2 linked regions of the Cyanobium sp. PCC 7001 genome follow. The main gene of each other region encodes a partner of the protein of the gene in region 2 in a complex. Links are inferred from orthologs where the notes say so. Each region holds a gene or a part of one and is shown on either strand. Other genes may lie near its edges.

What was found. The genes of interacting proteins can lie anywhere in the genome.
Region 1: the proteins of pheT (region 2) and pheS are in contact, whole or in part, in a crystal structure (PDB 6P24), measured with the Escherichia coli proteins. The link is inferred for Cyanobium sp. PCC 7001 from one-to-one orthologs.

Annotation. Positions count from the first base shown.
Region 1 is NZ_DS990556.1:2,765,403-2,769,092, forward strand. Bases 737-3,690 are described here. They hold pheS (phenylalanine--tRNA ligase subunit alpha), read right to left. Parts: upstream 2,751-3,690; coding sequence 1,722-2,750; downstream 737-1,721. Other genes in these bases: CPCC7001_RS13490 (response regulator transcription factor), read right to left, coding at 737-739; CPCC7001_RS13495 (NAD(+) kinase), read right to left, coding at 737-1,653; surE (5'/3'-nucleotidase SurE), read left to right, coding at 2,810-3,601; CPCC7001_RS13510 (DUF3611 family protein), read right to left, coding at 3,586-3,690. Also shown: CPCC7001_RS13485 (DUF192 domain-containing protein), read right to left, coding at 1-71; more of CPCC7001_RS13490, read right to left, coding at 71-736; more of CPCC7001_RS13495, read right to left, coding at 736-736.
Region 2 is NZ_DS990556.1:532,519-537,048, forward strand. Bases 759-3,814 are described here. They hold pheT (phenylalanine--tRNA ligase subunit beta), read right to left. Parts: upstream 3,483-3,814; coding sequence 1,035-3,482; downstream 759-1,034. Other genes in these bases: rlmD (23S rRNA (uracil(1939)-C(5))-methyltransferase RlmD), read left to right, coding at 759-964; rpmG (50S ribosomal protein L33), read left to right, coding at 3,624-3,814. Outside these bases: more of rlmD, read left to right, coding at 1-758; more of rpmG, read left to right, coding at 3,815-3,818; rpsR (30S ribosomal protein S18), read left to right, coding at 3,980-4,201; CPCC7001_RS02615 (RNB domain-containing ribonuclease), read left to right, coding at 4,275-4,530.

The DNA of each region.
Region 1 (3,690 bases), 2.2 Mb from region 2 along the record:
ACGGCCCCGCCCGTGAGCCCCAGGCCGAGCAGGGCAGCCGCCAGCCGGTGCCGATGCAGGGCGTGGGGCATCAGCCGCGGCTCTCCAGGGGGGGCAGGCGCTCGCTCAGGCAGTAGCCCTGGCCCCGCACCGTCTGGATCAGCCGCCGTTCGCCCCCCTCCTCCAGTTTCTGGCGCAGGTAGCGCACGTACACCTCGATCACGTTGCTGCTGGTGGCCTGGCGGTCGTCCCACACCTGCCTGAGGATCTGCTCGCGGCTCACCACGGTGCCGCGCCGCTCCAGCAGCAGCAGCAGCAGCTGGTATTCCCGGGCGGTGAGCGCCACGGCACGGTTGCCGCGCCGCACCTGGCGGGTGGTGGGGTTGAGGGTGAGATCCGCCAACTGCAGGAGCTGGATGGGCACCGCCAGATTGCGGCTGAGCCCGAGCTGCAGCCGCAGCCGCATCAGCAGATCGCTGGGCCCGAGGCTGGAGAGCCAGAAGTCATCAGCGCCGGAGCTGAGGCAGTGGGCCCGGGCTTCCACGGTGTCGTCCCGCACATCCAGCAGCAGCGGCGTGGCCCCGAAGCGGCGCCGCAGTTCCGGGATGCGCTCCTCCTGGCAGGCCGAGAGCACCACCACATCGGGGGGGGGCGTCTCCTGCCCGGTGTCCTGCCAGAGGGCATAGCCCGAGGCCCGCAGCCGGGCGGCGAGGGCTTCCGGCTCCGGCCCGAGCAGCCACACCAACCCCGCCGGCGTCATGGCATCGCTCCGTTGCCGGGTTTGGCCACGTGGGGCAGGCCCCAGCCCAGTTTGTTGCGCAGCACCTGGAAGAATTCGTGGTCGTTGAGCCGCACGAAGCGCACCGGATGGTCGCTGCGGCGGATCAGCACCCGGTCCTCCGGCCAGATGTAACAGCCGGCGCTGCCGTCCACCACCATCATCAGCCGCTCCGGGGTGGCGGGGAACACGGTCACCGGTTCGCGGTCGCTGAACACCAGGGCACGGGAGGCCAGGGAGTGGGGGGCGATCGGCGTCAGCTGCAGCACCGGGCAATCGGGCGTGATCACCGGTCCGCCGGCGCTGAGGGCATAGGCGGTGGAGCCGGTGGGGGTGGAGAGGATCACCCCGTCGGCGGCGATGTCCACCGGGGCGTGGCGGCCGATGGCGATCTCGAAATGGCACATGGAGGTGAGCGGCTCGCGGTGCAGGGCCATCTCGTTGAGACAGAGCACCTCCCAGCGCCGCTGCTCGCTGCGCAGCACGCTCACCACCAGCAAGGTGCGCTCCTCCACGCTCCACTCCCCGCGGATCACCTGCTCGAGGGCCGCGTCCAGCTGGTGCAGGTAGGCCTCGGCCAGAAACCCCAGGTGGCCGGTGTTGATCGTGAGGATCGGCACCCCGATCGGTGCGGTCTGGCGGGCGGCGGAGAGCACGGTGCCGTCACCGCCGAGCACGATCGCCAGCTCCAGTTCCTCGGTGAAGGTGCTGGGCACGCAGGCGGCGTAGCCCTTGGCCCGCAGGTGCTGGTCAGGGTTGGCGAAGCCCACCATGCCCCCGGAGCTGCTCACCCGCACCACGGCGCGCCCATGGGCCTCGAGGCGGCACTGGATGGCGTCGGCGGTGGAGACGGCCAGGTCCTTGCCGTCGTTCACGATCAGTCCGACACAGGGCACCGATCGAGGGGCAGGGGGCCCTTGGAGTTTATGGGGCGCCCCCGGAAGCCTCCGGCCTCGCGGTCCGCTCAGAACTGTTCGAGGAAGCGCAGATCGCTGGTGTAGAGCCGGCGGATGTCGTCGATGCCGTGGCGCACCATGCAGAACCGCTCCACCCCGAGGCCGGCCGCAAAGCCGCTCCAGCGCTCCGGATCCAGTCCCATCTCCTGCAACACGGCCGGATCGACCATGCCGCAGCCCATCACCTCCAGCCAGCGGCCGCGCCACTGCACATCCACCTCGGCACTGGGCTCGGTGAAGGGGAAGTAGCTGGCCCGGAAGCGCACCGGCAGATCGCCGAAGAACCGCTGCAGGAAGGTGGTCACGGTGCCGCGCAGATGGGTGAAGTCGAGCCCCTCGTCGATCGCCAGCACCTCCACCTGGTGGAACACCGGCGAGTGGGTGGCATCCACCGCGTCCCGGCGGTACACCCGCCCCGGAGCGATCACCCGCACCGGCGGCGGGTTGTTCTCCAGGTGGCGGATCTGCACCGGTGAGGTGTGGGTGCGCAGCAGCCGGCCGTCCTCCAGATAGAAGGTGTCCTGCATGTCCCGGGCCGGATGGTGCTCGGGGATGTTCAGGGCCGTGAAGTTGTAGTAGTCGGTCTCGATCTCGGGGCCCTCCGACACCCGGTAGCCGAGGCCGCAGAAGATGTCCACGATCTCCTCGGTGGTGCTGATCAGGGGGTGGCGGCGGCCCGGCGGCACGTAGCTGCAGGGAGCTGTGACATCCAGCGTTTCGGCGGCGATCCGGGCGGCCATGGCGGCGCCCTTCACGGCCGCCAGTCGCTCGGCCAGCAGACCCTGCACCTGCTCCTTGAGCACATTGGCCCGCTGGCCGATCACCGGCCGGTCGGGGCCCGGCAGCTTGCCCATGGCGCCGAGCACGGCCGAGAGGCGGCCCTTCTTGCCCAGCAGCCCCACCCGCAGCTCCTCGAGCTCCGTGGCGGTGGCCGCGGCGGCGATGGCGGCGGCGGCCTCGGCCTCGAGGGCTTCGAGCTGGCCGGCGAGCTGCTCCAGGGTGAGGGGGCTGGACCCCGTGGGGGAGGCGGCGCTCATCGCGGTCGCGGCTGCGGAGGGCAAGGGGGAGACTGTACGGAGCAGACCCCGGCGTGCCGATGGCCCCCCTGAAGATCCTGATCAGCAACGACGACGGGGTCTTCGCCGGCGGCATCCGCACCCTGGCCAACGCCGCCCTGGCCCGCGGCCACGACGTGACGGTGGTGTGCCCGGATCAGGAGCGATCCGCCACCGGCCATGGCCTCACCCTGCAGACGCCGATCCGGGCCGAGCGGGCCGATGAACTCTTCGACGACGGCGTGACGGCCTGGGCCTGCAGCGGCACCCCCAGCGACTGCGTCAAGCTCGCCCTCTTCTCCCTGCTCGACACCTGGCCGGATCTGGTGCTCTCCGGCATCAACCATGGCCCCAACCTGGGCACCGACGTGCTCTATTCCGGCACCGTGAGCGCGGCGATGGAGGGCACGATCGAGGGATTGCCGTCGCTGGCGGTGAGCAGCGCCGACTTCCAGTGGCGCCAGTTCGTTCCCGCCGCCGGCATCGCCCTGGATGTGGCCGAGCAGATGCTGGAGGCGGGCTGGCCGGCGGGGATGCTGCTCAACCTCAACGTGCCGCCGCTGCCGGCCGAGAGCATCGGCGAGCTGCGCTGGTGCCGCACGGCGGTGCGCCGCTACACCGACCAGTTCGACCGGCGGGTGGATCCGCGGGGGCGCACCTACTACTGGCTGGCCGGTGAGGTGGCGAACGATCTGGAGGCCAAGGTGGCCGGCCCGGCCGACTGGCCCGTGGACGTGGCCCACGTGCATGGCGGCGGGGTGGCGCTCACGCCGCTGCAGCCGGAGCTGTTCTGGCGCGGCGCCTGCCGCGATCTGCCTCAGCTGGTTCTGTAGATCCGCTGCAGCAGCCACAGGCTGATGGCCAGCCCGATCAGGTGGGCGAACAGCACCTGGGTGTTGCCCAGCACCGAGAACATCTCGAT
Region 2 (4,530 bases):
GCGCCGCGCGGATGGATCCCTGCGCGCCGGCTACTACCGCCGCGGTACCCACCGCATCGTCAACATGAACCACTGTCCGGTGCTGGATCCGCGCCTGGACGCCCTCATTGCCCCGCTCAAGCAGGACCTGGAGGCCAGTGGCTGGCCCGTGGACCGGGAGCTGGAAGGGCAGGGTGGACTGCGCCATCTGGCGCTGCGCCTGGGCCACCACACCGGCGAGGTGCTGCTGACCCTGGTGAGCAGCCATGCCGAGCTCGAGGGGCTGGCCAGCCGGGCCGAGGCCTGGCGGACGCGCTGGCCCCAGATCGTGGGCGTGACCCTAAACCTGCAGCCCCAGCCCACCAACACCCTGCTCGGTCCCCACACCGAACTGGTGGCCGGCCGCAGCTGGCTGCGCGAGCGCTTCTGCGGTGAGGAGCTGAGGATCGCCAGCGACACCTTCTTTCAGGTGAACACAGCCCAGGCCGAACGGGTGCTTCCCTCTCTCCAGCACGCTCTGGAGGGGCTGACTCCGGGGCTCCTGGTGGACGCCTACTGCGGGATCGGCACCTTCAGCCTGCCCCTGGCCCGAGGGGGCTGGCGGGTGCATGGCCTGGAGCGCAACCCGGAGGCCGTCCGGCTGGCAGCGCTCAATGCGTCAATCAATGGGCTCTCAGAGCTGGCCAGTTTCGAGGCCGGGGATGTGGCCGCGTTGCTGCCGCCCTGGCTGCCCCGCTGCCAGGCCTTGTTCCTGGATCCTCCCCGCCGCGGACTCGATGGGGCTGTGATGGCGGCGCTGCAGGCTTCGTCTCCCCCCCTGCTCCTGTACCTGAGTTGCGATCCGGCCACGCTGGCACGCGATCTGGGTCTGCTCACCCGATCCTGCGGCTACACCGTCAGCCGGGTGCAGCCCCTGGATTTCTTCCCCCAGACCAGCCACATCGAAACCCTGGCGGTGCTGCGCCGTGCGGAGCCCTCCTCCTGAGGCAGATGGCCTGAAACGAGATGGGGGCCTGAACAGGGATGGCAGTCCCTTGGGACTCCAGGACGCCGGCTCAGCTGCGCAGCTTGGCACCGAGCTGCTGTTCCAGGGCCGCCTGAATCCGGCCGTGCGCCATTTCCAGATCACTGTCGGTGAGGGTGCGCTCAGGGTCGCGGTAGCGCAGCCGGAAGGCCTGGCTGCATTCTCTCTCTCCCAGCTGATCCCCTTCGTAGCGGTCCACCAGTTCCACGTGCTCCAGCAGCGGCTTGCCGGCCTTGCGGATCACCTGGAGCAGGTCCGCCGCCAGCGTGTTCACCGGCACCACCAGCGCCAGATCCCGCTCCGCCGACGGCACGGTGGGAAAACTGCGGAATGCCGGTTGCCAGCGGTTGGGCCGGGTGGCCGCCGTGAGCAACGGCGGCAGCTGCAGCTGGAACAGGTAGGTGGCGGTGGGCAGCTCCTGGCCTTCGGCGGTGGCGGGGTGAAGCTGTCCGAACCAGCCCAGGGGCCGTCCCTCCACCACGATCTGGCAGCCGCGACCGGGATGGAGCAGGTCGTTCCCGGTGAGAGGCCGGTCTTCGCTCGGGATCCGTAGCGCGGCAAGGGCCTGCTGCAGGACACCACGGGCCCTGAAGTAGTCCGGCGCCTGGGGTTTGCCGCTGCTGGTCCAGCGCTCGGAGCGGTTCTCGCCACAGATCACACCCACCAGCTGCTGGCTCTGGCTGCCGGCGCCATCGAAGACGGCCCCGATCTCAAAGCCCCAGAATCCGGGCTGGCCGCACTGGAGATTGCGACGCGCCGCGGCCAGCAGCTCGCTGTGCAGCTCATCGCGCAGATGGCCGTAGTCGGCGAGCAGCGGGTTGGCCAGGGGCAGGCGGCCTTCGGCCTCAGCCACGAGGGACAGGCTGCAGAGCTCCTGCAGGCCGGCCGCGCACAGAGCCCGCCGCAGCCGCCGCTCCGCCTGCTGGGAAGGATCCAGTCCGCCCGGTTCAACCGGATCGGGCAGATGACAGGCGAAGCGGTCGTAGCCCACGAGCCGCGCCACTTCCTCGATCAGATCCACTTCGCGCTGCAGATCCGTGGCCCGCGATGGCGGCACCTGCACCTGCCAGCCCTCGCCGCTCTCCTCGAGGGAACAGCCGAGGGCCTCCAGGGTCTGCCCGATCCGGTCGTCGTCCAGATCCTCCGGGCCCTGCTCGCCCAGCACCGGTCCGAGCATGTTGTGGAGGGCGTCCCGGCGCAGCGGTATGCGTTCCGGCGGCTTACCCGGCCGCTGATGCACCCAGCGGCCCTGAACCTCTGCACCCGTGAGCTCCTGCAGCAGCTGGCAGGCCCGGTCGCTGGCCACCAGCGTCGATTCGGCCGGCAGACCCTTCTCAAAGCGGCTGCTGGCTTCCGTGCGCAGTCCCACGCTGCGGGCGGAGCGACGCACGTCCCGGGGAGCGAACACCGCGGCCTCCAGCCAGATCGCACCGGTGCCGGCATCCACCGCCTCGCCCTGGCCCCCCATGAGTCCGGCCAGGGCGATCGGCCGGTCCTGGTAGGTCACCACCAGGGCCTCCGCATCCAGCTGCCGCTCCTCCTTGTCCAGGGTGGTGAGGCGCTCGCCCGGGCGGGCCTGCCGCAGCCCGATCCCGCCTGGGTCGGGGTTGCCGCCTCCCAGGGCCGCCACCCGGTCGCGGTCGAAGGCGTGCAGGGGCTGACCCGTTTCCAGCATCACCAGGTTGGTGATGTCCACCACATTGTTGATGGGCCGGATTCCGGCCTTCTGCAGGCGCTGCTGCAGCCAGCGGGGCGACGGCGCCACGCGGACCCCCTCGAGGGCGGTGAGGCTGAACAGCCCACCGCGCTCCATGGTCTGGCGATCGGCCGCCGCCACCACCAGCGGTTCGGCGTGACAGGCCTGGGGCACGGCCGCCAGGGTGGTCTTCAGCCCCAGCAGGGCCGCCACCTCCCTGGCCATGCCCTGCATCGACAGTCCGTCCGGCCGGTTGGCGGTGATGGCCAGCTCCAGCACGGTGTCATCCAGCCCCAGGCTCGGACCCACCGGAGTACCCGGCGGTGGCACCAGCTCCAGCAGGTCATCGAGCACGGCGATCCCGGCCGAGCCCTCCTCCAGGCCGAGTTCGCTGAGGGAGCAGATCATGCCGCTGCTGGCCACGCCCCGGAGGGTGGCCGGTTTGATTGTGAGATCCACCGCCGGCAGCCGGGTACCCACCAGGGCCACGGGCACGTGGATGCCCTGCCGCACGTTGGCTGCGCCGCACACGATCTGAAGGGTGTCCGTGGCGCCCACATCCACCTGGCACACGCTCAGCTTGTCGGCGTCGGGGTGGGGCGCCCGCTCCTTCACCAGACCCACCACCACGCCGTCAGCCTGGGCGGCAAGGTCATCGATCGCCTCCACCTCGAAGCCGGCGATCGACAGCCGCTCGGCCAGGTCCGCCGTTTCGGGCCAGGATCCGGACGCCGCCGCAGGCCCGCCCACCAGCTCGCGCAGCCACTGGAGCGATACCCGCATGGTGTCCGTCGTGCGTCAGTGACGGCGGATCCTAGGGACGCGTGGCTTTGCACCCCGCCGGCGGAGGCAGGGTGCAGGACCCTTCAGGACGTATGGTGCGACATTGTCCTTTCGCATCGCTCACGCGGCGCAACGTCCTTCATGGCTAAGAACAAGGGCGTCCGGATCGTGATCACCCTCGAGTGCACGGAATGCCGGTCCAACCCCGCCAAGCGGTCTCCTGGTGTGTCCCGCTACACCACCGAGAAGAACCGCCGCAACACCACCGAACGGCTGGAGCTGAAGAAGTTCTGCCCGCATTGCAACAAGTCGACCGTTCACAAGGAAATCAAGTGAGCGCGTTGCTCCGCTGATCGAACGCCGTGCTCCGCTGATCCGCTTCGGATCACGGTTTCTGCCATCGGCTGTGTCTGCCAATGGCCTTGTCTGCCACTGGCTTCTTCTGCCACTGGCCTCCTCTGCAATCGGCCTCCTTCCAGACCTTCTCCTCTCCTGTCATGTCCAGCTCCTTCTTCAAGAAGCGCCTGTCTCCCATCAAGCCGGGCGATCCGATCGACTACAAGGACGTCGATCTGCTCAAGAAATTCATCACCGAACGCGGCAAGATCCTGCCCCGCCGGCTCACGGGCCTGACCGCCAAGCAGCAGCGTGATCTCACCAATGCCGTGAAGCGCGCCCGCATTGTGGCTCTGCTCCCGTTCGTGAATCCCGAAGGCTGAGCCCCTGGCCACGCCCGCATTCCATCCCGGCGATCTCGTCGGCGTCAAGGACGAGCGGGGTGCCCACCTGGCGGTGGTGCTCAGGGAGCATGGCTCCAAGCTCGATCTCAGCGTCGGCTTCCAGCATCGGCACCAGTCCCTGCCGCGGCGGTCTGCATCGCTCCTGGCACCCCTGCCTGGAACCGCAGACCCGCCGGGCCGTCTCGGCCTGCCCCCGTGGGCCTTCGACGAGCAGGAGCTGGCCGCTGCCCTGCCCCGCCGGCGGGACTTTGCGGCGGCCTGGCTCCTGCTCGTCGACGACGGGCAGAGCTGGAGTCTCCCCGACTGGG